DNA from 2 places in the Desulfonatronum thiodismutans genome. Region 2 is predicted to be linked to the other one. Evidence: predicted binding sites of a transcription regulator. Region 2 holds the regulator's gene; the other holds the start of a gene.

Region 1 (4,209 bases), on a different contig from region 2:
CGGATGGTAGACCCTGGCAATGATGGTCTGGCGGTTGGTCCATTCCAGCATCTGGGCAAAGGTGCAGTCCTCATGGGTGGATACCAGGCATTGGGGCACGAAGCGGATGCCCAGCCCCTGGCTCCGCACCGCCGAGGTGATGGTCATGTCGTCGGACAGGGCGGTCTGCCAGCGGTCCGCAACCTTGCAGGTTTCGAATGTTTTCTTGCGGATGGCCATGGCCCCACCCCAGGCATAATTGGCTTGGGGGTCCGTGAGAAAGACCACCCCACCGCCGTTCCAGGCCGACCGCAGAACGGACCACAAGCCGCCCTGGACCGGCATGTACCAGCGAAAGCCCGTGGCCAAACCGGTCTGGTGATTTTCCAAGGGCTGGACAAGGTGGCGCACGAACCCCGGCCCAGGCCGGGCGTCCGAATCCATGAACACAAGGACATCCGTATCCTCGCCCACCTCGGCCACGGCCTTAAGCTGATTGTTGATCTTTTGGCCACGGCCCGGTGCAATGCCAGCGACCAGGAGCCGGGCCCGGACCTGGGGGTGGGCGTGAAGCCTTTTCTGGAGAGCTTCATGAGCTGGATCATCACGGCTTGCCGTAACCAGGATCAGTTCCAGATCCGGATAGTCCTGATCAAAAAAAGCCCCAATGTTCACATCGAAGTCAGGATCCAACCCCTTGCAGGGTACAATCAGGCAAACCTTGGGCCGATACCCGCGATCCGGATCCCGCCCCAAAGCTTCCCTGATATCCCGCAAAAACCGCCTTGCCAACAAAACCGGCAGGCTCGAAGCAACCACGGCAACAACCCCAATCAAAAAAAACACCCAACTCATACCCCCCTCCTCCTTTTTCCTACCTCTCCCCCTCTCACATCTCTTCATCCCTCCCTCTCTCCCTCACTCCTTCCCCCCTTCCAACCTCCCCAATCCTCCTCGCCGGCACCCCCCCCCAGATTTCCCCCGCCCCAATCCTCGAACCTTTCTTGACCACCGCCCCGGCCGCAACAATGGCGTTGTCCCCGATGTGCACATCCGGCAACACCACCGCCTTCACGCCCACAGTGACATTCCTGCCGACCACGATCATCCCCAAATCCACCCGATCGCCTTCCACGGCATGGGACGTGAGCAGGCAATCCTCGCCGAGCATGCTGTAGTCGCCGATCTCCACCAGGGAGGGATCCAGGATCTTGCCACCGACCATCACGCTTTTGCCGATCTTCGCGCCCAGGAGACTGAAAGCTGGGCCGCGCAGGTTTACCGGGACAAGGTTGGCATTGATCAGGGGCCAGAGATGGGTCACGTAGACATAGCCCATCAGTTTCCAGACAAGAGACTGGCGGTCCGTGTTCAGGAGCAACCCTCCCTCGAGCAAAGGACACAGCAAGCGCAACAGCCAAAGTAAAATTAACGTGCCTAGCACAAAGCCACTCAGGAAGACCGCAAACAAGAAAAAAGCCTGAAACCCGTGAGGCAGAAGGATTAACTGATGGACTACCAAGGCTAAGCCTGCCCCTGCGGCCAAACATGCTCCGGTGGCGCTTGTACCGAGGATAATGTCAGGGAGTATAATTTTCATATGCGGAGGGTATTCGTATCCGGGATCAAGATGCGAGACAAGCTGATCCTGCTTTCGTTCCTGGTGTTGATCATGAAAAAAGGCCGCCTTGCAAGCAAGGCGGCCTTAAAATCATGAGTTTGAAATGCGTGCCTTGATTTTAGGCCTTGTTTTTTCGTCGCACCCTGGCGTACCCTGCCAGACCCAGGAGTCCAGCACCAAGCAGAAGCATAGTTCCGGGCTCGGGCACAATACCTGCTTGCACATCAAAACTGGTATTTTCAAAAGTATCCCAACCATTTTCAGTTCCTGTATATTTTGCATTACCCTGCAACAATACATCTGCTGTTGCATTACTAGCAGAAACATAAATATCTTTATCAAAAATACCTTCCCAAGCTGCACCTACAGAATTTATAGTAAGGTAACCAAGATTAGCAATTTTCAATCCAGTTAAGTCTGAGTCTGAAACAGCTTTTTCTGCGACTTGTGATTGATATGTTCCAGGAAAACCCGAAAACTCAGGGAAAAAACCAGGAGCGAATGACAAGTCTAACATGAGAGTACCATTTGCTATAATATTATTAGCAAAAGTTGCTGCAGATGGCCCAGCAGCGATATCATTATCAAAATGTGTGTTTAAAGGTCCAGTATTGTTTTCATAAATTTTAACGCTACCACCAGTAAAGTAGCCAATACTACCGGCTAATTCAGGATCAAAGCCTTCTATTGGAGTGAGAGCTTCAAAAACAACATTATAATAAACACCACCTTGACCATAGACATATTTAAATTGGTTTACTGGTTGAATTATAGAATTTGCTTGCAATAACCCCTTCAACTCACCATTTGCTGTTTCTGTAAAATAGGACTCTCCATCGAGAACAAATTTCACAGGCCCTAGTGAAAGTGAAAGCGCATGAGCATTCCCCACCATCAGCATCCCGCTGAGAAACATTGCCGCCAGAAACAGGGTCAATAACCTTTTCATAATACTCTCTCCTTGTTAAACTCAAAAAAATTTAGGACGAACGGTTCATCGTCACCAGATTTCATTACAACACCTTAAGCAATCAACGTGCCACAGCGCAACATATTGAAATTAAGCGATGTCTACTTTTTTCTTGCCACTTAAGTGTAAAAACAATCGACAAACTGCTTTTCATTCGAAGCATACCTTAAGGTTTTGAATAACCCAAACCAAGCCGACAATGTCCTCGAATACCCTGAAACACTTAACTTCATGAACAATCCATTAGCTCGCCCTCTTGATTTAAACTCCCTCGTGCCCGTGCAAAATTTTCCGACACTCTTTCAGCAAGGCGAAACATCATCCCCCAACAACATAATTTCATACACAAAAAAGAAAACCCAGCCTTTTTCCGCCTCAGCGCAATTGCCCCAAAAACCTGCCTTACGCAGGAGTCGAGGTTGGTTGTATTTTTTTCCGACAAACCCACTTCACTTTCCGCCAACCGAATTTGGTGCACCACACCTTCAAACCTTATCCAGGTTGTCGTCCCATTGCCCACTCAACCCCAACAAAGAAGCATGCTTTTTGCAAAGATGTCTCCCATGGACGACAAAGCCTGGCCGCGTATTCTGCCTTTTGCCCTGTTCATGGCCGTGATCGGCCTTGAAGAAGGGCTGCGTTTTTTGGATTCCAGACAGTGGATCAGCCTCCAGGAATCCACGCTGCTCCTGCTCTACCCACTCAAGCCCCTGGCCGCGCTGGTCGCCTTGTTCCTCCTGCGCAGGGCCTACACGGAACTGCGTTGGGCAGACCTGGCCCGGCCCGGCCCGACCCTGGCCGCCATCTCCCTGGGCCTGGGCGTCTTCGTGCTCTGGATCAACATGGACTGGTCCTTTGGTGCCCTGAGCGAACCGCCCGGATTTGATCCCGGCGTCTTTGCCGATGAGCGCCTCCGGCTGGCCATGATCCTGGTCCGGATTTTCAGTGCCGTGGTGATCGTCGCGATCATGGAAGAAATCTTCTGGCGCTCCTTTCTGCTCCGCTACATCATCAACCCGGCGTTTGCCAAAGTCCCCCTGGGCGCATTCACCTGGCCCTCCTTTCTGATCTGCGCCGTGCTCTTCGGCCTGGCCCACCATTTCATCCTGGCCGGGATCATGGCCGGCATGGCCTACTCCCTCCTCCTTTACCGAACCAAAAGCCTGGCCCAATGCATCCTGGCTCATGCCGTGACCAACCTGGCTCTGGCCGTTTATGTCCTGCGGACCGGGCACTGGCATTTCTGGTGATCAGCCGAAAACCATTCTGACTCCCCTCGAAGCCACAAGCTTGGGCAGACTTGCGTCCCTTTGTTCGCCTTTTACGGACACCCACATACCTTGCCCGTTCCTTGTGCATCCCTCACTCCCCCCTGAGCCTGAACCACCCTGTTCGCTTTTTGCGGATTATTTCCCGTGGCAACCGTGAAAACCGGATTGCGCCTCACAATAAAAAGCATGTCATTTCAGATGGTAAAGCGGAGCAGCCCAGTCTGATAATTAGGCACGCATCTTGATATGTGATCACAAGAGAAATCCATTTTTGAAGAATCTTTTGCAACTATTCCGTCCAACCTGAGGGAGCGTCACTTTCCGGCGCTGGATTCCCTCCTTCGCGGGAATGACGTGTTTTTCAACGC
Region 2 (4,209 bases):
CAGGATTTTTGCGTTTGGTACGTGCTCATCGCGGTTTGTCTTTTAGTAGGGGCACGGCGCGCCGTGCCCCTACGGTGTGGACGGTTCAAATACCTTCACGCCGAGCTGAGGGCGTCCCAGAAAAGCTCCTTGTCCTGGGCCGTGAGGAAGGCGTGCCGAAAGGCCTCGTCCTTGAGCAGGCGGGTTATGGACGCTAGGATGCGCAGGTGCATCCCGGCGACCTGTTCCGGGGCCAGGACCATAAAAAAAATATGGCATGGCTTGCGATCCAGGGCGTCAAAATCCACGCCCTCGGCACTGCGCCCGACCACCAATACGATCCGTTCCAGCCCCTCCAGCTTGCCGTGGGGAATGGCCACTCCCTCGCCGATGCCCGTGCTCCCAAGACTTTCCCGGTCCTTGAGCACCCGAAAAGCCGCTTCGGCGTCCAGGCTCGGCTCCTTTTGGGCCAGCACGGCGACCAATTCCGCCAACACTTCCGCCTTGTTCCTGGCTTGCAATTCGGGGAGCAGCAAGTCCTTGCTCAAAAAATCCCTGAGGACCATCGATTAGATTCCCGGGTCGATCAGACCGAAGTCGCCGCTTTTCCGGCGGTAGATAACGTTGACGCGCTCGATGTCCGCATTAAAGAAAACCAGGAACTCGTTACCCAGGGCTTCCAATTGCATGGCCGCTTCGTCCACGGACATGGGTTTGGGCTCGAAATTATCGGTCTCCGTGATGGTCTGGGCTCGCTTGCCGGTCTCATCCTCGGTGAAGGTGATCACGTCCACCCGCGCGGACTGGCCCTTCTGGCCGCGACGATGGTCCTTGTTCTTCTCTTTGGTCTTGCGCACCTGGGCCTCAAGCTTGTCCAGGACCAGATCGATGGTGGAGTACATGTCCTCGCTTTCGGTGGTGGCGGAGAAATGCATGTCCTTACCTGTAAGGATCACCTCGGCCATATGCCGATACTTTTCCACGGAAAGGTTGACGGCCAGTTCACCCTGATCTTCAGGGCGCAGGTAGCGGTTGATCTTATTAAAGCGCTCGCGGGCGTAGCCCTTGAGGTGATTGGACGGCTCGAAATTCTTGAAAGTAAAAGTTATTTCCATGCGACACCTCCAAAGTAAAACGTTCTGGGTTGGTTTGAGGTTATTCGCTCCGTTGGGAGCATGTGGGATGGTTAAAAAATGGCCTTGCGCTTGGAAGACGACTCGATGTTCAACGCCATGCGATACTTGGCCACGGTCCGTCGGGCGATGTTCACGCCCAAGGACTTCTTTAACAGTTGTGAGATCAGTTCGTCGCTGAGCGGACGCTTGGGATCCTCTTCGGAAATCAGTTTCTTGATCTCCGCCTTGACGCTTTCCGATCCGGCTTCCGAGCCGTCGTCCATACCCAAGGCGCTGTTAAAGAAAAATTTCAATTCATATGTTCCGTGGGGGGTGCTCATGTATTTGCTCGTGGTGATCCGGCTGACCGTGGACTCGTGCATGTTGATGTCCAGGGCCACGTCCTTGAGAATCATCGGCTTCAGATGCGTCACCCCATGACGGAAAAAATCGATCTGGAACCGGACGATGCTTTCGGCGACCTTGAGCAGGGTCCGCTGGCGCTGGTACAGGCTTTTCATCAACCAATGGGCTGATCGGACCTTTTCCTGAATGTAGTCCTTGGCCCCCTTGTCGTGAACGGACAGCTCCTTGGCGTAGGCCTCGTTGATCATCAAGCCCGGTATCTCGTCTTCGTTCAGAACCACGATGAAATCGCCGCCGTGCTGGAGAATGTAAACATCCGGACTGGTGAACTGAGGGTCCTCGGAGCCAAAGCTCTTGCCGGGCATGGGATCCAGGCGCTGAATGCAGTCCAGGTAGTGTTTGATTTCCTCCATGGAGAGCTTGAACTTCTTGGCCAACGGCTTGTAGCGCCGTTTTTCCAGCTCTTCCAGATGGTCCTTGACCAGGGAAACCAGAATCGGGTCGTCCAGACCCAGTTCGTCCATCTGGATCAGCAGGCACTCCCTCAGGTTTCTGGCGCAGATCCCCACGGGGTCCAGACGTTGCATGATCCGCAGGATCCGCTCCGCCTCCTCCGTCTCGCAGCCGGCCATGGCGGCGATGTCCTCGATTGATTCGCAAAGATACCCCACGGCATCCAGGTTGCCAAGGATCACCTCGCTGACGGCAAGTTCCCGCGCCGATAGGGCCGAAAGCCGCAACTGCCACGAAAGATGACCGATCAACGTGGACTTGCCGGCCAGCCGGGCCTCGAAACTCATGCCCTCTTCCGGGACTTCCCAGTCCCGACCCTGGATCTGTCGACTGATGCTGGAAAATTCCCCCAGGTAGTCCTGCCACTCCGAATCGTGAAGCTGCCGAGGCTCCTCGACGTTTACGGACTGAAACCGATCCTCGGCGGGGTCCTTCTTCGGAGTCTCCGTAGCCTCGTCTATGCTTTCCGGCACGATCTCCAATACAGGATTTTCCAGCAATTCCTGCTGGATGCTTTCCACCAACTCCAGTCTGGAAAGCTGAAGCAGCTTGATGGCTTGTTGCAGTTGGGGGGTCATCACCAACTGCTGCGTCAACTTCAGTTGCTGGCGCAGTTCAAGAGCCATGTCGCGTTCTCGCCTCCATAATCGGACTGAACGGTTGGAAAGCCATTCCAGGTTGTTGAGCAATCATAAGCAAAAGTCCTCACCGAGATAGACCTTCCGAGCGATGGAGTCAGCCACGATGGCCTCCGGCGACCCTTCAAAAATGGCCCGTCCTTCGAAGACAATGGACGCCCTGTCGCAAATCTTCAGCGTTTCACGGACGTTGTGATCCGAAATCAACACCCCGATCCCCCGCTCCTTGAGGGACATGACAATCTCCTGGATGTCGTCCACGGCCAGGGGGTCGATGCCCGCGAAGGGTTCGTCCAGCAGCATGAATTTCGGATTGCGGATCAGGGCTCGGGCGATTTCCAGGCGGCGGCGCTCCCCGCCGGAAAGAAACATGGCCTTCTGATCGGCCAGCTTGGCGATGCCCAGTTCCTCCAGCAGGGCCTCGGCCTTTCTGCGCTGCATGACCGGGGTGAAGTCCGTGTACTCCAGAATGATCTGCAAATTCTGCATCACGGTCAGCTTTTTGAAGACTGAACTCTCCTGGGGCAGGTAGCTCAGCCCCAACCGGGCCCGCTCATGCAGCGGCCAAGTGGTGATTCGCCTTCCGTCCAGATCCACCACCCCGCTGGTGGGCTTGATCACCCCGACCAGCATGTAGAACGTGGTGGTCTTCCCGGCTCCGTTGGGACCTAAAAGGCCAACGATCTCCCCCTGCTCGACCCGAATGGAAATATCCCGGACCACCTCTTTCTGGCCGAAGCTTTTGCGCAGACTCTTGCCGGAGAGAAGGGCCTTCACCGTGCCCCCTGCTCGCGAGGCAAAAGAAACATTCCTTCCACTCGACGATCTGTGCGTCCCTGCACATCCACCTCTCTTTCTTCAACATTGAGCGTAATCACGTTGCCTTCCAATCGGGTCCCGCCTTCTTCCACCCGGGCGTTGCCCTCCAGGCGCAGGACGCCCTGGTCCACCCAATAGGTGGCCATGTCGCCGTGACCGACACGGTCTTCGTGCTTCAAAAAAACCTGGCCAAAGGCGATCATTTGTTCAATGTCCACTTGAGCTTCCATATCCTGTTCCGGAACCATGCCCTCGGGCCGGGCTTCCCGGGGAAGGGTTCGCAAAAGCACTACCAGCCGTTCCGAGCGGAGCTGAAAATTCGGTCTGTCCACCCGCACGTCCCCGATAAACTCGATCTGATGGTCGCGATGGGAGTAGCGCAACCGCTCGGCCGTGATCCGCGTCGGGATGGCCTCATCTTCCGCGGAAGAACTCCAGCCGGGAAGCAGAAACAGCGTAACCAAGACGACCAGAAACGGAACCCTCAAAAGCCGGGGCAATGAAAACCGAGTTTCCATCTACAAACCGTGTCCGAAACTGTCTTTGGCGATGATCACTTCCACTCCGCCCTCGGCGTTGACCACCCAGGTGTTCAGGTCCACGTCACCCCGCTGCGAGCGGAGTTGCAGCCCCTGGCGATCCAGGAGGATGTCCCCGTGCAAAAATATGGTTTCATCAATTTGGACGAAAACAGCCTCGTCGGAATTGAGATAGGTCGGACCATGTTCCATATGCACTCCGGACCAAAGCCGGATGTCGCTGGTGGCCTGATCCACCTC

Evidence for each region. The regulator sigma-54, encoded in region 2, starts transcription at its own class of promoters, with help from an activator protein. The targets are predictions, from matches to a motif close to CTGGCACGGNNNNTGCTT.
Region 1: a site for sigma-54 is predicted at 2,626-2,643, ahead of GY33_RS0111195 (PEP-CTERM sorting domain-containing protein). Genes of this name have one in related genera too.

What each region holds. Positions count from the first base shown of each region.
Region 1 is NZ_JPIK01000013.1:248,782-252,990, reverse strand. It holds gene GY33_RS0111210 (glycosyltransferase) at 1-834, opposite strand, end outside; gene GY33_RS19215 (acyltransferase) at 869-1,360, opposite strand; gene GY33_RS0111195 (PEP-CTERM sorting domain-containing protein) at 1,719-2,549, opposite strand; gene GY33_RS0111190 (CAAX prenyl protease-related protein) at 3,134-3,820, shown strand.
Region 2 is NZ_JPIK01000004.1:327,643-331,851, forward strand. It holds gene rapZ (RNase adapter RapZ) at 1-29, opposite strand, end outside; gene GY33_RS0102120 (PTS sugar transporter subunit IIA) at 96-545, opposite strand; gene hpf (ribosome hibernation-promoting factor, HPF/YfiA family) at 549-1,094, opposite strand; gene rpoN (RNA polymerase factor sigma-54) at 1,166-2,599, opposite strand; gene lptB (LPS export ABC transporter ATP-binding protein) at 2,663-3,388, opposite strand; gene GY33_RS0102140 (LptA/OstA family protein) at 3,385-3,948, opposite strand; gene lptC (LPS export ABC transporter periplasmic protein LptC) at 3,949-4,209, opposite strand, start outside.